DNA from 4 places in the Martinezella lusitana genome. Region 1 is predicted to be linked to each of the others. Evidence: riboswitches for the same ligand, from Rfam matches in the RefSeq annotation. Region 1 holds a riboswitch; each other region holds the start of a gene.
What was found. Region 1 has a riboswitch for cobalamin ahead of HB780_RS08240 (ABC transporter substrate-binding protein). Riboswitches for the same ligand answer to the same signal wherever they lie in the genome.
Positions count from the first base shown of each region.

Region 1 (3,203 bases):
AGGCGCGCCGCAACCCCAACGCCGGCGGTCTCACCGTTGCCTCCATGCCTGATCGGGTTTCCGTCAAAGGTGTTGGTTTCGTGGAGTTTTCCGCCGACGAGGAGGACGCGGACGATCTCATCGGCATTCTGCGCACGCTGGGTTTCCGCAAGGTTGCCATGCACCGGACGAAAACGGTGAGCCTCTTTCAACAGGGTGATATCCGGATTCTCGTCAATACCGACGATGGGGGTTTTGCCAATTCCTCCTTCGCCGTGCACGGCACTTTGGCCTATGCGGTGGCACTTGTTGTTGATGACGCGGAAGCAGCTTTGGCGCGTGCCAGGGCGCTCGATGCGGAGCCGTTCAGCCAGCCAGTCGCAGAGGGCGAACTCGACGTACCGGCGATCCGTGGGGTTGGCGGCGGTCTCATCTATTTCCTCGACGATAAGACCGATCTCGGGCATTTTTCCGAGATCGACTTCATTCCCTTTGACGACAAAGCCGCAGTCCAGCCCGCTGGGCTACGCACCGTCGACCATATTGCCCAGACAGTCGCCTATGAGGAAATGCTGACCTGGTTGCTGTTCTATACGTCGATCTTCGAGACACGGAAGACGCCGATGGTCGATATCATCGATCCGGCAGGTGTCGTGCGCAGTCAGGTGGTGGAGAATGACGCTGGCACGCTGCGGATCACGCTGAACGGCGCGGAGAACCGCCGCACGCTCGCCGGTCACTTCATCGCGGAAAAGTTCGGCTCCGGCGTGCAGCACCTTGCCTTCCAGACCGACGACATATTCAAGACCGCCGAGGCGCTGAGGAAGAACGGTTTTCAGCCTCTGCCCATTTCGCCAAATTATTACGACGACGTCGAAGCTCGCTTTGGTCTCGATCCGGAACTGACCGAGCGGCTGAAGGCAGAGAACATTCTGTACGACTGTGACGAGCAAGGTGAATTCTTTCAGCTCTATAGCGGCACCTTCGGAGAGGGCTTCTTCTTCGAGATCGTTCAGCGCGGTGGTTACCGAGGGTATGGCGCCCCAAATGCCATCTTCCGCATCGCCGCACTCAAGAAGCATCTCCGGCCGGAAGGCCTGCCAAGAGAATGAATGTGATCCGTAGCCGGATTATAGTTTCCGTGCGGAGCCTTCAGCCGGCCGTCAGGCATGGCACTGCTTGATATGGCACTGCTTAATAGTGCTGGTATCTGCTAATAATTCCCAGCGTTTCACAGATTGGATCGTGCGAACTGGACAGGCGTCAGAAAGTTTGATAGCAAACGTAACGTTATTACATTACTAACTGGATCTGCCATGATAGTGAGATCGACGACGGTCGGAGGCTTTGCCGCGAGGGGTATTTTCAAGTGGGCGTCTTCACGGCTTGACGCAACCACGGACCTTGGCATAACTGGACGCGACGGTTCCCCGACGATGACTCCGAGGGGATTAATAGGGAACACGGTGCGGACGACCCAAAAGGGACCAAGACCGTGGCTGCCCCCGCAACTGTAAGCGGATTACCGTCCATCCTCGTGGCACCGAAAGGTGCCGTGCCACTGCGCCAATCGGGCGCGGGAAGGCAGATGGACGACTGATATCCGTGAGCCAGGAGACCTGCCGTCGAAGATCTATCCATTGTCACGGGCGGGGATGCCCGAAACAGGAGCAGGACATGACTATCCTTTACGCTTCGCAGCGCCTTGGTGCGCTGCCTTCCCCGAATTTTGACGATCATTCGACTGTTCGGAATGCCTGTTGGGCATTCTGACCTTCACCACCGCCCTTTCCGGGCGGCGTTCACATCACTTCGGGGAATTATGATGAAGACCATTTTCAAGCGGCCATTGCGCGCTGCCCTGTGCGCTATGTCCTTGATCGCAGCCAGCCTGCCCGGGCAGGCGGGGGCGGCGGAAACCAGCTACCCTCTCACGCTCCAGAACTGCGGCCGGCAGATCACCATCCAGAAAGCGCCGTCGCGCACGGTCTCTATCGGACAGAGCACGACTGAAATCCTCTATCGTCTGGGCCTTGCCGACAAGGTGGTCGGCACCGCGCTCTGGGTCGGGCCGGTCCTCAAGGGCTATGAAGACATCAATGCCAAGATCGAACGCCTTGCCGACAACGATCCAAGTTTCGAAAGCGTCGTCGGAAAGAAGCCGGATATCGTCACGGTTCAGTTCCAGTGGCAGGTAGGCCCCGAAGGCGTGGTCGCTAAGCCGGAACAGTTCGAGGAGCTGGGCATCCCTGTCTATACCTCGCCGTCCGATTGCGTCGGCAAGGAAAACTCCGGCTCCAGCGATGGCGTCCGTCATCAGGTCTTCACCATGGATCTCGTCTATCAGGAAATCCGTGATCTCGCGAAGATCTACAATGTGCAGGACAAAGGCGAGGAAGTGGTCGCGGATCTCAAACAGCGCGAAGCGGCAGCCCGCGCCAAGGTCGCTTCCGCACAGGGCAAGCTTTCCGCAGTCTTCTGGTTTTCCAGTGCCAAGGACGCCGATCCCTATGTGGCGGGCCGCAATGGTGCACCGGGCTACATCATGTCGGCGCTCGGCATCAAGAATATCATCGAGACCGATGATGAATGGCCGACCGTCGGCTGGGAGACCATTGCCAAGGCCAATCCAAGCATGATCGTCGCGGCTGCGATGGAGCGTCGCCGCTATCCGCTGGATAGCGCGGAGGCCAAGCGTAAATTCCTGGAAAAGGATCCTGTTGCAAGCCTGATGCCCGCCGTTAAAAGCGGCCATGTCTTCGAGATGGATGCGCAGGCGATGAACCCGACCATCCGTACGATCGAAGGCATTGAGGCGCTTGCTGACGCCATCGCTGCAGCTGGCCTGACGCAGTGAACCACGCCCTTTCATCGATCGGTCGAACGGGTACAATCGCCTTGGCGCTCGCCGTTCTCGTTGCCGCGCTCTGGTTGGGCGCGGCGATCGGCGAGACCTCGATCCCGTTTGAAACTGTCGCCAAGACCGTCGCCAATCGGCTTTGGGGTGCCGGATATCCGCTCGAGCCGATCGATGAGGGCATCGTGTGGAGCTATCGGCTGAGCCGCGCGGTCGTTGGAGCGTCTTGCGGGGCAGCACTCGCCCTGTCCGGCGTTGTGCTGCAATCGCTTCTGCGCAATCCGCTGGCCGATCCCTATATTCTCGGCATTTCCGCTGGCGCCTCCACCGGCGCCGTCGGTGTCGCGATCCTCGGTCTGGGCGCGGG
Region 1 is NZ_CP050307.1:1,126,899-1,130,101, reverse strand. It holds gene HB780_RS08245 (bifunctional sugar phosphate isomerase/epimerase/4-hydroxyphenylpyruvate dioxygenase family protein) at 1-1,091, shown strand, start outside; cobalamin riboswitch at 1,387-1,620, shown strand; gene HB780_RS08240 (ABC transporter substrate-binding protein) at 1,805-2,836, shown strand; partial or broken gene HB780_RS08235 (FecCD family ABC transporter permease) at 2,833-3,203, shown strand, end outside.

Region 2 (3,203 bases), on a different replicon from region 1:
CATGCCCGGCTTCAGGTTATCGAACATCCAGCGCGTGCCGATGCTGTCCTTCTGCGCCTTGACCGTGATGGCGACGGAAAGGGGCCGCGACGGGGTCGAGGACAGCGTGTAGGTGCGCATGACCGGCTCCGCAGCCGCCGGCAGCTCCAGAGTGACGAACTGGCCCGGCAGATAGCGGAACCAGTTGTCCTTGTCGGAGCGGAAGGTGAAGGTCATCACATCGGGTGCTTCCGGCGTTGCCGAAAGGCATTCGAGCAGATGCTGCCTGTCGGTCCAGGGCTTCATCTGGTCCAAGTGCTGATGGCGGAGGGAAACGGTCATGTTCATAACTCAGGCGACCGCCGACAGCTTGGCCTGATCGCCCTGCAGCCGGTTGATCATGAAATTCGCGTACCATTCGACGAACTGCATCACGCCGCCTTCATCTTCCGGCGAATAGGGGCCGGGCTGGTAGGCGGGGGAGCGGATGCCGAAGGCATTTTCCTCGACGATCCGGCGGTCCTGATCGTTGGTCTCGGTCCAGACGTGGGTGAGTTCGTCGATATGATAGTCGACCCCTTCGACCGCGTCCTTGTTGACGAGCCACTTGGTCGTGACCTGCGTTTGCTCGGGACCGAGCGGCAGCACGCGGAAGGTGATCGCATGGTCGGCGAGCACATGATTCCACGTCGACGGATAGTGGAAGAGCAACAAAGTGCCGATATGGCTTTCCAGCACATCTTTGGAGAGCGGCCGCTGCACGGCGCGCGCGCCCGACATGGTGTAGCTCTCGGCATCCTGGATGAGCGGCATGCGTGCGGCGCGGAACTGGCCGGACGGCGACATGCGGAATTCGCTTGGAAGATCCGACGCCTCACACTTCGCCCAGTGCGCCGAAATCACCGGATCGTCCTTGGCGCCCTGCACGCCGGTCGCGCTCGGTGCTTCCGGATAGGTGCGGCAGAGCTCGGGATGGTTGGCCGCGCAATGATAGCATTCGCGATTGTTTTCCCACACGAGCTTCCAGTTGCCCTTCTCGATGATCGTGCTTTCGAAGGCGACCTTGGTCTCGCCGAGGCGGTGGCGGACGAGATAGGGCTCGACCATGGCGCGGAACGGCGCGAAGTCCGGCGCCTGTTCTGCAAGGCAGATGAAGACATAGCCGCCAACGCTTTCGCAATGGACCGGCTTCAGCGAAAACTCGCTCTTGTTGAAATCCTCCGGCATATGGCGGGCAAAGAGCAGGCTCCCGTCAAGCTCGTAGGTCCACTGATGATAGGGGCAGACCAGCTTTGCCGAAGAACCGCGCTCGGAGGAACAGACGCGCGAGCCGCGATGGCGACAGCTATTGTGGAAGGCGCGGATCACCTGATCGCGGCCGCGAACGATGACGACCGGATAATCGCCGATCTGGACCGTGAAATAATTGCCGGCACGAGGCACTTCGCAATCATGGCCGATGAACAGCCAGTCGCGATAGTAGATCGTCTCCATGTCGAGCTTGAAATAATCCGGATCGGTGTAGAAGGGCTGCTCCAGGCTGAAGCCCTCGCGGCGGTTCTTCAATTGCCGCAAAACGTTGGTGCTAATATCCATTTGCCTATCCTCGCGCAGTACCGGTGAGCAGGCAGAGGACATGCGTGGCCGCTTGAGAACGACCCAAAGCAATGTCCCGACCACCCGCCGCGGTCAGTAAACCATATCTCCCCAAGGCTGGTTTCCGGGCTCTGGAGCGGTTCTCTAGAGAACCCCATGGCACCTTCCCAGGCTGTCTCAGCCCAGTGGTTTTATTCGCCATGCTTCACTCCACCACCGTTGCGGGGGCAGCGCCGGATTTCGACCGGCTTCCCAATTCTCCGCCCCCTAGCGGGCGGCACCTTGAGATTGATGTCATCATAATCCTCGCCCCGCCCGCCGCTCTGCTGCAATGCGACATCGGCTTCGAAATTGACGACAGACGAAAGAAGATTTTCGGAGAGACCGCTCAGCCGTAATATCGGAAGATAATTCAAATCGTTATGCTCCCGCAGCCAGCATCATTTTCCGCTTGAGCCGCTCTGCATCTGCGCCGCTTTGTCTTGATTGCGACAGGCTCGTCACTGGGCGGCTTCAACGCGGGAGCTGCGCTGCCGAAAGCGCCTGTAGTGCAGCCATTGCACGCCCGGCATCGGCCACCGGCACGAAGATATGATCATGATAATAGCCGGCAACGACATTGGCGCTGATCCCCTCGTTTCCCAGCGCCGTCGCAAGCGCAGCCGTGAGACCCACGGCTCCCAGCGAGGAGTGGATTTCGAGAGTGATCATCCGCATCGCAGGCTCGGCCGGAAGCCCCGCTTGTCGGGCCGCCTCGACCGGCAAGATCAGCGTCACACCCTCTCTCTCCTGAAACAGTCCAACCGGATTCAGGTGGATGTAATCCGCCAGCGACGAGGCGGGCACGCTACAATAGACGAACTCGCCCTCGACGAGATCAGGCTTCATGCCGACAAGCAGCAACTTGAGATCGGTGATGCCGGACATGGTTCTGATCCTCCTCAGCGATCCATCAGCAAGCCCGGCTCAAGCTAGATGATCTATCCTTCGCTATCCAGACCTCCATGGCGAGCCGGCATGGCAAAGCTCAGATATTTCGATGCCAAGAAACCCGCCGACCCGGAGCCGACGCTGCCGGCACCCGGGTATACGGAATTCCTGCGCACCGGCCGCATCAATCGAGACAAGACGCATTGGCTCGCTGAGGAGCGACGCTACCTCACCTTCGAGGAAGTGGCCGAACGCACGGCTAGCAAGCTCAGAAGCGCCGGCGAGACGACCCATGACCGCCTCAACAGCTTTCACCAGTCGATCCGCTTTCCAAAACTGATCTTCCATCACACGCTCAGGGATACGCCGCATCTCGGCTATTGCCACGTCACTGCTGCGCGGACACAATTCGCGCAGTATGAGCAAGTGAGCTGGGCCTTCTACATCGCCAATTTCTTCGCCCGCCTCGGCCAGAACGATAATTTCTTCGAAGACATCAGCCTGAAATATTCGCGGATGTATTTCGCCGTCGCCATAAGGCCGGATGAGGATGCCTCGAAGAAGAAGCTGACGATCAATCGCGAGGTGCGCGGCAACGGCGTGCTTTTCCACACCCATGATCCACAGATCGCCATCCGCAATGTGCTTCTGCTCGGCGCACGCAACGAACAGCTCCGTGACATCATTCGCCAGCTTTG
Region 2 is NZ_CP050308.1:3,373,936-3,377,138, reverse strand. It holds gene HB780_RS30005 (FAD-binding oxidoreductase) at 1-327, opposite strand, end outside; gene HB780_RS30000 (aromatic ring-hydroxylating oxygenase subunit alpha) at 331-1,575, opposite strand; cobalamin riboswitch at 1,674-1,875, opposite strand; gene HB780_RS29995 (ACT domain-containing protein) at 2,089-2,502, opposite strand; gene HB780_RS29990 (DUF6656 family protein) at 2,593-3,203, shown strand, end outside.
Region 2: it holds a riboswitch for cobalamin, as region 1 does, so the genes downstream of both, HB780_RS30000 (aromatic ring-hydroxylating oxygenase subunit alpha) here and HB780_RS08240 (ABC transporter substrate-binding protein) in region 1, are expected to answer to the same signal.

Region 3 (3,203 bases), on a different replicon from region 1:
AGGATATCGCCCGGCGACTGACCAAGATCAATCGCCTCCTCGCCGTCGCTGATCGTTCCTTTTTGCGCTAGGAGGAGATGCATGGCTCTGCCTTAGACCGACGCCTCGATCGATTTGCGCACGATCCCTTCGTCCATCTCATGTAGCCCAATCACCACCAGCCGCGTCGCCCGCGCTTCGCCCGGCGCCCAGGCGCGGTCGAAATAATGGTCGATACGGCTGCCGACGGCCTGGATCTGCAGGCGCATCGGCTTGCCGGGAACATCGACAAAGCCCTTGAGACGCAGGACATCGTGTTCGGAAATCACGCCCTTCAGCTTTTCGATGAACGAGGTGGGGTCGGCGATTGGGCCTAGCTCAACGACAAAGCTGTCGAACTCGTCGTGGTCGTGCGGTGCGCCGTCCTCGTGTTCCAACTCATGATGCGATTTGCGGTTGGCGATATCGGCTTCCGTGCCGATGCCAAGGCCGAGCAGGATGGCGATGGGGACGTCACCATTCTTTGCCTCGATGATCGTCGGCTTGCGAACGGTGCGCGAGGCAACTTCGGCACGCACACGGCTAAGGCCGGCGACGTCGATGAGATCGGTCTTGTTGAGAACGATCAGGTCCGCGCAGGTCAACTGATCCTCGAACAATTCCTCGATCGGGCTTTCGTGATCGAGCGAATCGTCCTCGACGCGGCGGGCTTCGACGGCGTCATGATCATCGGCGAAACGACCGGCGGCGACGGCGGCGCTATCGACCACGGTGATGACGCCATCGACGGTGACCTGGGTGCGGATATCCGGCCAGTTGAAGGCGGCGACCAGCGGCTGCGGCAGCGCCAGGCCGGACGTCTCGATGACGATATGATCCGGGCGCACGTCGCGCTCCAGAAGCTTCGTCATGGTCGGAATGAAATCGTCGGCGACGGTGCAGCAGATGCAGCCATTGGTGAGCTCGATGATATCGTCCTCGGTGCAATTCTCTGCGCCGCAGCCCTTCAGCACATCGCCATCGACGCCAAGATCGCCGAATTCATTGATGATCAGGGCGATCTTCTTGCCGCCGGCGTTCTGCAAGAGATTGCGGATCAGCGTCGTCTTGCCGGCGCCAAGGAAGCCGGTGATGACAGTGGCGGGAATCTTTTCTTGGCTCATGCGGATCAACCCTTCATTTTCAGCGGCAGTCCCGCCGCGATAAAATAGACTTCGGCGCTTGCCGCCGCGATCATCTGGTGCAGCCGGCCGGCATGGTCGCGAAACTCGCGCGCCATGCGGTTTTCCGGCACGATGCCGAGCCCGACCTCGTTGGAAACGAGAACGAGCCGCGACTTGGCCTTCGGCAGAAATTCGGTAAGAGCGGAAAACTCCGCCGCGATATTGCGCTCGGCCATCATCAGATTGGTGACCCATAGCGTCAGGCAATCAACGAGAACAGCGCGGCCAACGCTATCGATCGCCGCCAGACGTGCGGTCAAATCGAGCGGCTCCTCATGTGTCGTCCACAGATCGCCGCGATCGTTCCGATGCTGTGCGATACGATCGCGCATTTCGTCGTCCCAAGCCTGCCCGGTCGCCACGTAGTGACGGTCAAGGCCGGTATCGGAGATCAGCTTTTCGGCGAATCGGGATTTCCCGGAGCGCGCGCCGCCGAGAACGAAGACCGCGCGGGATGGTGAGGATGGCATCAGCTATTGTCGCTCCCGCACGAACGGGCAGATCGGCGCAAAGCAGCTAAGCCCGAAAAACAGGCGTTTACACGCGAAAATTCGTTTGGCGCCATGACAACCTCCGTGCTGGCAACGAGACATGCGTCCCAAGATAGGCTTTACGCCCGGTACGCATGGCAGGTCTCCTGGCTCGCGGGTGAGGTGCGGCAAGCGGAGGCGAACCGAAACCGGTCGCCCCCGCTCTTGCACCAGCGGATCTTCCTCGCCTTCCCGGCAGGTCATCATGAAAAAGCGGACGATTCGTAGATAATAGAGGCGCCCAGCCCTGGTTGATCACGATGCCACGCCAGTGGCTTTTCCTGCTCTGGAGCTGCTTTCGCTCGCCCGCACCATGCGGACTACCAACGAAATACCCCCAAAACCGGATGGAAAACCCTGACCGCTCTACAGTCGCGGGGTCGGCTGTGATGAGAACGCCCGAGTTGGGTCCGCCCCTTCACATTCCCTTTTCATCCCATGCGGCAGATCGCCGCTCGGGAACCATTCGTTATGCCGCAATGATTAGGCTTTCGGCCCAGGCAAGTCAATCAAGGCGGCGGATGCGACATCCGCTGTTCCGACAGCGAAAATAGCTCGGGAACCACTGATCGCGCAGTCTTTTTGCCGTAATTGTTTGATGTTAGGAGTTTATGGAAGCCAGGTATATACATCTGAGCACGAAACTATCGTCAGTTCCCCATGTTGCAGAAATTTCAACCACGCCGTCTCGGTGTTCTCTCCGCCTTTTTCAGCCCTAGCCGGCTGAGGGCGCTTTTTCGCCGTGGCGAGCTCGGGCTCGTCATTGCCGGCGCTTTCGTCGGCGTGACCTCCGGCTGCGCCGTCACGGCGATGAGCCTGATATCGCGTGAGCTCCATAGCCTCGTCTACGGCATCCCCGACGACGACCGGTTGAGCTCGGCCGCCATGCAGATTACCGACAAGTCGCTGCTGCTGATCGCCCCGATCGCCGGCGGCATCCTGCTCGGCCTGATGATCTTCATTATGTCACGCACCCGCAAAAAGCCGATGATCGATCCGATCGAAGCCAATGCGCTCCACGGCGGCCGCCTGTCGCTGACCGACAGCATCCTTGTCGCCGTGCAGAACCTGATCTCCAACGGTTTCGGCGCCTCCGTCGGGTTGGAAGCCGGCTACACGCAGCTCGCCGCCGGCATCGCCTCGAAATTCGGCTACAAGATGCAGTTTCGCCGCGCCGATCTTCGGATGCTGGTCGGCTGTGGTGCTGCCGGCGCAATCGCCGCCGCCTTCAACGCGCCGCTCACCGGAGCCTTCTACGCCTTTGAGCTGATCATCGGCACCTATTCCATCCTAACGCTGACTCCGGTCGTCGTTTCGGCACTTATTTCGACCTTCATCGCCCGCATGCTTGCCGGCGATGATTTCACCATCGATGTCGGCCGGTTCGGTGCCGTGGTCCCCGCCGACTACATCCCGGCCATCCTGCTTGGCGGCTTCTGCGCCGGTGTCGGCATCCTGATCATGCAGGGTG
Region 3 is NZ_CP050308.1:697,991-701,193, forward strand. It holds partial or broken gene cobN (cobaltochelatase subunit CobN) at 1-83, opposite strand, end outside; gene cobW (cobalamin biosynthesis protein CobW) at 93-1,142, opposite strand; gene cobU (bifunctional adenosylcobinamide kinase/adenosylcobinamide-phosphate guanylyltransferase) at 1,148-1,672, opposite strand; cobalamin riboswitch at 1,813-2,214, opposite strand; gene HB780_RS17215 (chloride channel protein) at 2,393-3,203, shown strand, end outside.
Region 3: it holds a riboswitch for cobalamin, as region 1 does, so the genes downstream of both, cobU (bifunctional adenosylcobinamide kinase/adenosylcobinamide-phosphate guanylyltransferase) here and HB780_RS08240 (ABC transporter substrate-binding protein) in region 1, are expected to answer to the same signal.

Region 4 (3,203 bases), 590 kb from region 1:
GACGCCGCCGCCGCGCTTGGAGAGCTGAAGCGCCGAATTGATCGAGCGTCCGATGGACTCCATGTTGTCCTCGACGCGCATCAGGAAGCAGGAGACCAGTTCGCCGCGCTGCTTCTTGCCGGCATTGAGGAAGGTCGGGGTTGCCGGCTGGAAGCGGCCGGCAATGATTTCGTCGACCATGTCTTTCGCCAGCGATTCATTGCCTTGCGCCAGGGTCAGCGCGACCATGCAGATGCGGTCTTCATAGCGCTCGAGGTAGCGCTTCCCGTCGAAGGTCTTCAGCGTATAGCTGGTGTAATATTTGAAGGCTCCGAGAAATGTCGGGAACCGGAATTTCTTCGCATAGGCGTGATCGAAGAGGTCGCGCACGAAGTTGAAGGAATATTGGTCGAGAACCTCGCGCTCGTAATAGCCCTCGGTCACGAGATAATCGAGCTTCTCCCTGAGGTTATGAAAGAAGACGGTGTTCTGGTTGACGCGCTGGAGAAAGTACTGCTTTGCCGCCAGCCGGTCCTTGTCGAGCTGGATTTTGCCACCCTCGTCGTAAAGGTTCAGCATGGCGTTCAGCGCATGATAGTCGAGTTGCGTTTCGGTGGCCTTTACCGGGCGTTCGAGCGTGAGCGTGTCCAAAATCGTTCCAATCCATCTCTGACATTGGCGACGTCCTCTTCCGTGCCGATCAGCTCGAACCTGTAAAGATACGGCACCTGGCATTTGGCGGAGATGATGTCGCCGGCGATCCCGAAGGTCGCTCCGAAGTTGCTGTTGCCCGCGGCGATCACGCCTCGGATGTTCGATCGGTTCTCCGTCTCGTTCAGGAAACGGATCACCTGTTTTGGAACCGCGCCCTTGCCGCTGTCGCCGCTATAGGTCGGCACCACGAGGACGAAGGGCTGGTGGACACGGAAAAGCTCATCCTGACGAACCGGTATTCGCACGGCGTCCAGGCCAAGCTTGCCGATGAAGCGATGGGTGTTCTCGGACCGGCTGGAAAAATAGACGATCTGCCCCATCGATGGCTGTCTCATCAGGCAAGCGCGCTGATCATGTCGGGCCGGAAGCCCGCCCAATGCTGTTCGCCGGCGACGACCACCGGGACCTTGCGGTAGCCGAGGCCCTGCACCAGTTCGAAAGCGGCATTGTCGGTGGAAACATCGACGACCCGGTATGCGATGCCGTGGCGGTCGAGTGCTCGTGTTGTTGCTGTGCATTGGACGCAGGCGGGCTTGCTGTAGACGGTGATGCTCATGATTGTCCTCGTATCTTTGAAAGTCACACGATATCGTCCAGACATCCGCCGATGCCCGTTCGAAGAAAATGAAGATGGGTCAGCACACGCCCGGATTCGGACGTGGATGTGCGGCTACTCGCGCAGGGACTGGTTTGAAAAATTCGACATGGACTTCACCCCGAAGTTGACTGATCGCAGGACCTCGGGGAAGCGTGCACGAACGGAGTCATTCCGCTGTACATCGCGACCTTCCGGACACCCCGCCCGTGGACGTTTTGTTTGAGGCAGGTCTCCTGGCTTGCGGGTCGTTGCATCAATCCTCACCTTCCCGAAACATCATGCTTCAGTGGCTTTCGGTGGATAGATGCTCGCCGCTTACAGTTGCGGGGGCAGCTCCGGAATTGCGGCGCCCATTATGGGCGGTCGCGCACCGTATTCCCGTCTTAGCCCCCAACCCTTGCGAATCGGAAGAACCTCGAACACTACATATGGTAGACGAGGTTGGAATTTCGTCAATCGATATGATGGCGCGCCGTCACGTTTCGTGGGGATAGAGCAAAGCCGCCCTTGGGGGAGACGTTGTTTCATTTCATTCCGTTGCTTCTCCCGGTGGGCCACGCTCCCGTGCTTGCCTTCACTGCTGGCAACCCTAGTTTTATGCTCGGGGAGGCGCTGCATCGTGGAAGCGATGCCTTGGGGGCGATCACGTTGGGATTGTATGAACGGCCTGTTCGGATAGCGTTCATGTAAAATGCAATATCACCGAATCATGCCATCGATATAAAAGTGAGGAGCGAAGGATGTTTGGACGTTTTGCACGAGTTTCTTTTCTTGCATTGGCCGGCCTGGCCGCAACGCAATTGATGCCGTCTGCCGCCATGGCGCAGAATTTCGGTGATGACGACGGATACAGGCAGCCGCCAAGGTGGGATCGCCGGCAGGATCAGAACTGGGACGGCCCACGGAGAGACCGTGACCGCGGGGGCTGCGGCCGGCGCGAACTCATGGACGCCGCCCGCCAGGAAGGTTTCCGACGCATTGATTCGGTCGAAAACAACGGGCGACGCATTGTCGTCCGTGGCTGGAATGATGGTGGCCCCGACCGTATGGTTTTTGCCAATCGACGTGGCTGCCCGGCCCTCAATTAAGGCTCACGCATCATCCGCCGTGACCAATGTAGCCGGCGGGCTAAAGCATAGCGTCAAGGCACGATTTCGATCGTGCCTTGACGACGTTGAACTGATTGATGTCCCCGGCATTGCGGGCTATCCGAGCGTATCGGCCATTCTGATGAGGTCGGCGACGGAGCCAGCCTGCATCTTGCGCATCGCCTGGCCGCGATGAACCTTCACGGTGATTTCGCTCAGGCCGAGTTCGGCTGCGATCTGCTTGTTGAGGCGTCCGAGGGCGACAAGCGCCATCACCTCACGCTCGCGCGTTGTCAGCGTCGCAAACCGCTCCCGCAGATCGGTCGTCGCAGCGTCCTGGCGAAGTCGGACGCGATCTTTTTCCAAAGCTTGCCGAATGGCGTCGAGGAGATCCTGCTCCCGAAAGGGCTTGAGCAGAAACTCCACCGCGCCGGCCTTCATCGCCCTGACCGACATCGGCACGTCGCCATGGCCGGTCAGGAATATGATGGGCAGGGGATTGCCGGTCCTTGCCAATTCGTCCTGGAAATCCAGGCCACTTGCATCCGGCATCCTGACGTCGAGGACAAGGCAGGAGGGGCCATCGGATCGTCGATGGTTGAGGAAGTCCCGTGGCGATGCGAAGCTGCTGACGTCGTAGCCGACCGAGCGCAGGAGGCTGTCCAGCCCATCCCGGACGGACGGATCGTCATCGATGACATAGATGGTCGGTTTTTGCTCCGGCATGATCATCCTCTCGTTCCGGCAACCGACGGCAGGATGAAGCCGAACACCGCGCCATGCGGGAAGTTGGGCGCTGTATAGACCGTGCCGCCATGCGCCTC
Region 4 is NZ_CP050307.1:1,721,127-1,724,329, reverse strand. It holds gene nrdE (class 1b ribonucleoside-diphosphate reductase subunit alpha) at 1-558, opposite strand, end outside; gene nrdI (class Ib ribonucleoside-diphosphate reductase assembly flavoprotein NrdI) at 600-1,013, opposite strand; gene nrdH (glutaredoxin-like protein NrdH) at 1,028-1,249, opposite strand; cobalamin riboswitch at 1,498-1,724, opposite strand; gene HB780_RS11010 (hypothetical protein) at 2,032-2,379, shown strand; gene HB780_RS11005 (response regulator transcription factor) at 2,497-3,105, opposite strand; gene HB780_RS11000 (sensor histidine kinase) at 3,108-3,203, opposite strand, start outside.
Region 4: it holds a riboswitch for cobalamin, as region 1 does, so the genes downstream of both, nrdH (glutaredoxin-like protein NrdH) here and HB780_RS08240 (ABC transporter substrate-binding protein) in region 1, are expected to answer to the same signal.